3 regions of the Ralstonia sp. GX3-BWBA genome follow, and region 3 is predicted to be linked to each of the others. Evidence: predicted binding sites of a transcription regulator. Region 3 holds the regulator's gene; each other region holds the start of a gene.

Region 1 (2,267 bases), on a different contig from region 3:
TCAAGCGCTTCCTGTTTGACAACCTGTATCGGCATTACCTCGTGATGCGCATGGCCGCGAAGGCGCGCCGCATCATCGACGATCTGTTCCGCGTCTTCATGGAAGACCCGCGCCTGCTGCCGCCGCAGTACCAGGCGAAAGCCAACCCCGAAGAGCAGCCGCGCTGGATTGCGCATTACATCGCTGGCATGACGGATCGTTACGCCATCAAGGAGCATCGCCGCATCTTTGCCGTGGATGCGGTTTGAGTAACGGCAGTAACGGTCGAGCCGCTATCCGATCGCCTGGCTCCCAAGCGATCTGAAACCAGATCAAAATCAAACGCCCAAAAAAAATGCCCGGCCGCCCCAACGCATGCCGGGCCGAACGCGCCAACCACCGCCGACGAGCGCCCCCGCCGTCGACGGCCCCTGCGGCACGTCGGTAAAAGTCGATCAGGACAGTGTCAGTTCGCTGATCGCCTCCCTTAAAAGCGATAACCCAGGCCGACGCCCAGCAGCCATGGGTCAACCTTGACCTTGCTGATGGTCTGGCCGGCCATCTTCACGTCGGCGCTGATCCAGGTCTTCTTCAGGTCGACGTTGAAGTAGAGGCGTTCGGTCAGGCGATAGTCGAAGCCGACCTGCAGCGCGGGGCCGAAGCTGTTCTTGCTCAGGTCCAGCGAACCAACGCCGGGCACCTGCAGATTTACATTCGAGATGCGCGTGTAGTTGATGCCAGCGCCCACGTACGGCTTGAAGCGCGACTCGGGCGTGAAGTGGTACTGCATCGTCAGGATGGGCGGCAAGTGGCGGAAACTGCCGATCTTGGTCGGGCCGCCCAGCGCGCTTTGCATGACCGTGACGTCCTGTTGTTGCGGGTAGGTCAGGATCAGTTCGGCCGCGAGGTGTGGCGTAAAGAAGTACGAGATGTCCAGCTCGGGCAGGACCTTGTTGTTGATCTGAATGGCGTCAGCCGGAATGGCCAGTGCGGGCACCGCGTCGGATTTGTTGGCGGCTGTCAGATTGACGGCGCGCAGACGCACCATCCAGTTGCCGGTGGCCGGCGCCAAATCCGTGCTCTGCGCAAAGGCGGTCTGGCTGAATCCGGCGGCAAGCATTCCGGCGGCTACAGCAACAGCGGCTAGGCGGTGAAAAGCCATGAATCGCTCCCTCTCGTGTCGTCTCGTGATGTGATGGGAGCCAGTCTCGCGGGGAAGTCGCTTGGCCGGTTTGCTCGGGATCAAGTTCTCCCTGTCGTCGATAGCGCGTAGGGCCACCGATTTGACGGCACGCAAACTCTGCCGTCGCCCCTCGATGACAACCGGCATGCAAGCGTTTGCCCACTGAAAAGTGGGGACAGATTCGTCGGCTTCGGGCTACGATGGCGCTTTTCGCCGCATGTCTTTTCCATGGCCCGCCTGCCTCGCCTCAGTCCCACCGATGTCCCTGTGCACGTGTTGCAGCGCGGCAACAACCGCCAGATCGTTTTTCGCGGCGACGACGACTACGCGTTCTATCTCGATACGTTGCGCATGGCCGCACGCGAGCACGACTTCGCCGTCCATGGTTTCTCGCTGATGCCGAATCACGTGCATCTGGTGGGAACGCCCAAGGTGGCGGACAGCCTTTCGCGCACGCTGCAGGCGGTCGGACGGCGCTATACGCGGTACTTCAACGCCGCCGCTGATCGCAGCGGAACGCTATGGGAAGGGCGTTTCCGCTCGACCGTACTGGACCCGGCCGAATGGGTGCTGCCGATACTGTTGTATGTGGAATCCAACGCGGTGCGCGCAGGCCTGGTTAGCACGCCGGAAGACGACCGATGGAGCACGTATCGGCATCATGTGGGCATTCAATCCATTCCGTGGGTGAGTGACCACTATTGCTACTGGCGTCTTGGCAACACGCCTTTCGAGCGCCAATCGCGCTATCGAACGTTGTGGCATGAAGGTCTGGGTTCAGACCAGCTTGCGAAGATTCGCCAGCATGTGCACAGCGGCTGGCCACTCGGAAACGAGGCGTTTCTCGCGACACTGGCGCGCGCCGGTGGCCGCCGCGTTGCGCCCCTGCCGAAGGGGCGACCGCCTCGCCAACCCGCAGAAGTGGGCGCGGAGGACAGCGCGCGCACTGAATAGTAGGGTGGCGGGGCCGTCACGCACAGCCTCATCACTGCGCTCGAATTTAATCTGTCCCCATTAATAAACCCGCACTGTTGTCGTGCATTTATTAATTTACTCCGACCCCATTTAAAAACTTTTGCCTGTTACAGGCTGCTCTTTTATATTC
Region 2 (2,267 bases), on a different contig from region 3:
TGTTGAAGGCACGGAAGATCGAGTGGTCGACCAGCACATAGCTGCCAGGCACGCGCGCGGTGAACTTCACAACCGCCGCGCCACCCGCCGGGATCAACGTGGTCTGCACGTTCTTCTGCACGTTGGTGCCGCCCTCGTAGCGCACCTGGTCGAAGATGGCGCCAATTACGTGGAAGCTTGAGACCAGATTGGGCCCGCCGTTGCCAACGAAGATGCGCACCGTTTCACCTACCTTGGCGTGCAGCGCCTTGTCACCGGTGAGCGCACCTTCGGCACCGTTGAACAGCACGTAGCTCGGGCGTTCGTCGATGGCCTTTTCCATGTCGAACGGCTGCAGGCCCTTCTCGCGGTACTTGCCGGCCGTGTAGAAATCGCCCTGCATGACGTAGTACTCGTGATCAACCTTGGGCAGGCCTTCGGGCGGCTCGACCAGGATCAGGCCGTACATGCCATTGGCGATATGCATGCCCACCGGCGCCGTGGCGCAGTGGTAGACGTAGATGCCCTCGTTGAGCGCCTTGAAGGTGAATTGCGATTCATGGCCCGGTGCGGTAAAGCTCGATGCTGCGCCGCCGCCCGGCCCGGTCACGCCGTGCAGGTCAATGTTGTGCGGCATCTTGCTGCTCGGGTGGTTCTTGAGGTGGAACTCCACCGTGTCGCCCTGCCGCACGCGGATGAAGCTGCCGGGAACGGTGCCGCCGAACGTCCAGAAGGTGTAGCTGACGCCTTCGGAGATCTGCATTTCCTTCTCGACCACTTCCAGCTCCACGATGACCTTGGCTGGATAGTTCCGGTGGACCGCCGGTGGCACAAGCGGCGGACTCGTAAGGACGGCGTGGATCGGCTCGCCGCGCGGCGGCCCGAAGTCACCCGGCAACTTGGTGCTGGCGGCGCGGGCCGCGGTGCCCGCAAGCAGTGCGCCCAGCACCACAGAAATCAAGCCCGCGCGCATCAGGCTGCGGACGGTGTGAAGACGGCTCATTTTTTCCCCCGTGTATCGGTCTGGTGTCGTCCGCTCCACGTTAGGCCCCGGCGGCCATTAGGGCTTTGATACAGCGCAAACGAAAACCGACCCCGTCCGGCACATCCACCCCACCGCGTGGCACGCAAGCCCAGTCGTGGCGTGATTTGCCACATCAAGATACCCATAAAACAAGCATCTGATATACATCAATAACGCCGGAGATTCCGCTCACTAATATAGTTGCATCCTTAATGCATCTTTTTGATGCGACACCCACAGAGGGAATCCCCATGACACAGTCCGCCTCCACCATCCAGCTCGACCTCCGTGTGCTGGCGCCGCGCGAGCGCCATCCGCTGATCTTCTCCGCCTTCGGGGAACTCGGCATCGGCCAGAGCCTGGAGCTGATCAACGATCACGATCCGCGCCCGCTGCAGTCGCAGTTTCAAGTCGAGCGCCCGGGCCAGTTTTCCTGGGACTACCTTGAGCGCGGCCCCGCTACGTGGCGCGTTGCCATCACCAAGGTGGCATCTGCCGCCAGCGCCGGCCACTGCTGTGGTGGCTGCGGTGGTGGCGCCTGAATTTCCGATCGCATCCTGCAAGGAACCTTGTCATGAAAAACAACCAAAGGCTGTGGCGGTGGCTAGGCCTGATCTTCATCCTGTCGTTCGGAGCATTGGGCTATCTGGGCCGGCAGATCTATCTGGCAGCGCCGCCGATTCCGCATGCTGTTGTCACCTCTGTGGGCGAGGTGCTCTTTACCGGCGAACAAATCCAGCGCGGCCAAGAAGCCTGGCTGGCAGCCGGCGGCCAGCAGCTTGGCACCGTCTGGGGCCACGGCAGCTACGTTGCGCCTGACTGGTCTGCCGATTGGCTTCACCGTGAAGCCACGGCGCTGCAAGCCATCCGCGCGCATCAGCAGTTCGATACCGATGCGCCGTTGACGACCGTGCAGCAAGCCGCCGTCGACGCCAGCGTGAAGGAAGAAATGCGCCGCAATACGTACGACGCAAATCACGACATCCTGACCGTGTCGCGCGAGCGCGCAGAGGCAATCCGCGGTGTGGCGCAACACTTCGAGGCCCTGTTCGGCACCGATCCGTCGCTGGCAACGTTGCGTGATCAATACGCCATGGCCACCGGTGTGCTGCCGGAGGCGGCCGATCGCGAAGCCCTGGCGGCGTTCTTCTTCTGGACGTCGTGGGCCGCCGCTGCCGACCGCCCGGGCGAGACCGACATCTCGTACACGAGCAACTGGCCGCATGAACCGCTCGTGGGCAACACCATGACCGGCGGTGCCGCC
Region 3 (2,267 bases):
CCGTTTCGTCATCCATGCAGACAGCGGTAGCGACAGCCTCGTACTGCGCGAACCGTCGAGCTTCATCGTGCCGCGCTGATGCGGCATCCCCAACAGGAGGCAACGATGCACGCAACGCAATCTTCCGCACAGGCCCGTCCTTGGTGGCGCGAGCCCTGGCCGTGGCTGCTGATGGCAGGGCCGTTCGTCGCCATGGTCGGCTGCGGCGTCACAATCTGGCTGGCGGTGTCGCATCCCGATGCTGTTATTCATGACAACGTCGTGCGGCGCGGTTTGGTCGTTGAAAAGACGGTCGTGACGCCGGCGCATGCCATTCACACGGAGGCCCGATGAAGCGTCGATTGCTGATGTGGATTCTGTGGCCGGCATTTCTGTCGGCCGCGCTGGCTGAGCTGGTGGTCTTCGCGGTGGTCGACCCCGCAGACCTGCGTTTTTTCGGCGAGCAGATCACGGTGTCGACCCAAGCGGTCTACACCGTGTCGTTCTTTGTGTTCTGGTTGTTGTGCGGATTGTCGAGCGCGCTGACGCTCTATGTGTCACCGGGCATTGGCAAGCTGGAAGCGCATGAACACCCGCTCGTCTGAGCGAGCGACATGGAGGGCAGCTTAGGCCGCCTGACCGCTCATGACCTGGCGCAGGCCGGCCAGGTCGATCAGCTTGACGTGGCGTTGGCGGATCTGGATGAGACCCGCTTCGGCAAAGCGCGAGAACAGGCGGCTGACCGTTTCGAGCTTCAGGCCAAGATAGCTGCCGAGTTCTTCGCGGCTCATCCGCAGGACAAACTCGGTCGACGAATATCCACGCTGGGCCGAACGCTTCGAGAGGTTTAGTAGGAACGCTGCGAGACGCTCCTCCGCACGCATGGAGCCCAGCGTGAGCAGCATCAGATGATCCTGCGAAATCTCCTTGCTCATGATGCGCAGGAACTGATGCTGCAGCGAAGGCAGCCGGCGCGAAAGGTGCTGCAACTCGTCGTAGCGCACCACGCAGACTTCGGTATCTTCGAGCGCGGTGGCGTCCGACACGTGGCGCATGTCGCCAATGCCATCGAGCCCGACGATTTCACCCGGCAGGTGGAACCCCGTGATCTGGTGTCGACCGTCTTCAAGCGTCAGATGGGTTTTGAGCGTGCCGAAACGAATGCCATAAACCGCTTCCAGCGGCTCACCCAAGGAATAGAGCGATTGCCCCTTCTTAATTCGGATGCGCTCGCTGACCAAATCGTCCATCTTGCGCACGTCGTCCGAGTTCATTCCCACCGGCAGGCAGATTTGCCCTAGTACGCAGGTGGAGCAACGCGAGGCTTGATCGGTAAGTGCAATTCGAGTGAGCACGGGTGGGGGCGACTGAATTTCGGGAAAGTGAAATGAGTAATTCTTGTGATGCTGCTGCAGCTTATTATAACGGCGACCTTCTTGTCCTCGGACATTTCCGATGCGGCAAAAGGCGTCGATTACGCTTAGTTCGCAACAGTAAAACGAAAACCTTGGTCCATATCAAGAGAGCGTCAGAAAGATGAGTGCCGCAGCGCTTCTGAGCGTTTTCCTGATTGCATTGCTCGGTGGTGTGCATTGTCTGGCGATGTGCAGCGGTATCGCACTCGCGGCCGAGCGTGGAGCTGTGGCGGTGCGGATCGTGTCCCGCCGCCGGCTATGGTTTGAGCAGATCGTCATGCATGCCGGCCGGCTGACCACCTATGCGTTGCTGGGCGCAATCATGGGCGCGATGGGCGCGACCGTCTGGCGCCAGCAATGGCTGCCGATTCAACGCGGCTTGTTTGCCTTCGCTAGCGCATTGCTGGTCGCCTACGGGGTTTTGCTGCTTGTTCGTTCCGCTGGGGATGCGTGGCGCAGTGTGTGGCTTGAGCGCTTGCTTGGCCGCGTGGCAGGTGGCCTGTCTCGAGGGGCCGCCACGCTGGGAAGTCGGCTGCAACGTCAGCCGCCGTTACTACGCCGCTATCTCACTGGCATGGCCTGGGGGCTGGTGCCGTGTGGCATGGTCTACGGCGCATTGGCTGTGGCGTTGTTGGCGGGCAACGCCGCCTCCGGGGCCGTGGTCATGCTCGCTTTTGGTGCCGGTACGCTGCCCAACCTGCTGATGATGTCTGGTCTGGCTGGGTGGCTGCGCGGACTGTCGCGCCAGCGATGGGCGCGGGGCGCGGCCGGCATCGCCATCGCCGGATTTGGGGTCTGGGGGCTGGTTCACGCAATCTGGTTGCCAGAGATGCTTAACGCACACGGATTCTGTCTAGTGCTGTAGGTGTTTAA

What was found. The regulator FNR, encoded in region 3, switches genes on or off when oxygen is low (the NO sensors DNR and NnrR bind a similar motif). The targets are predictions, from matches to a motif close to TTGATNNNNATCAA.
Region 1: the regulator FNR is predicted to act here: its motif matches at 1,212-1,225, upstream of DOD19_RS00275 (OmpW family protein).
Region 2: the regulator FNR is predicted to act here: its motif matches at 1,161-1,174, upstream of DOD19_RS23580 (DUF2249 domain-containing protein).

Annotation. Positions count from the first base shown of each region.
Region 1 is NZ_QMKS01000001.1:41,035-43,301, forward strand. It holds gene DOD19_RS00270 (deoxyguanosinetriphosphate triphosphohydrolase) at 1-248, shown strand, start outside; gene DOD19_RS00275 (OmpW family protein) at 467-1,141, opposite strand; gene DOD19_RS00280 (transposase) at 1,391-2,116, shown strand.
Region 2 is NZ_QMKS01000024.1:201,913-204,179, forward strand. It holds gene nirK (copper-containing nitrite reductase) at 1-982, opposite strand, end outside; gene DOD19_RS23580 (DUF2249 domain-containing protein) at 1,255-1,545, shown strand; gene DOD19_RS23585 (nitric-oxide reductase large subunit) at 1,578-2,267, shown strand, end outside.
Region 3 is NZ_QMKS01000009.1:199,160-201,426, reverse strand. It holds gene ccoG (cytochrome c oxidase accessory protein CcoG) at 1-79, shown strand, start outside; gene DOD19_RS08450 (FixH family protein) at 106-333, shown strand; gene DOD19_RS08445 (hypothetical protein) at 330-584, shown strand; gene fnr (fumarate/nitrate reduction transcriptional regulator Fnr) at 606-1,334, opposite strand; gene DOD19_RS08435 (sulfite exporter TauE/SafE family protein) at 1,516-2,259, shown strand.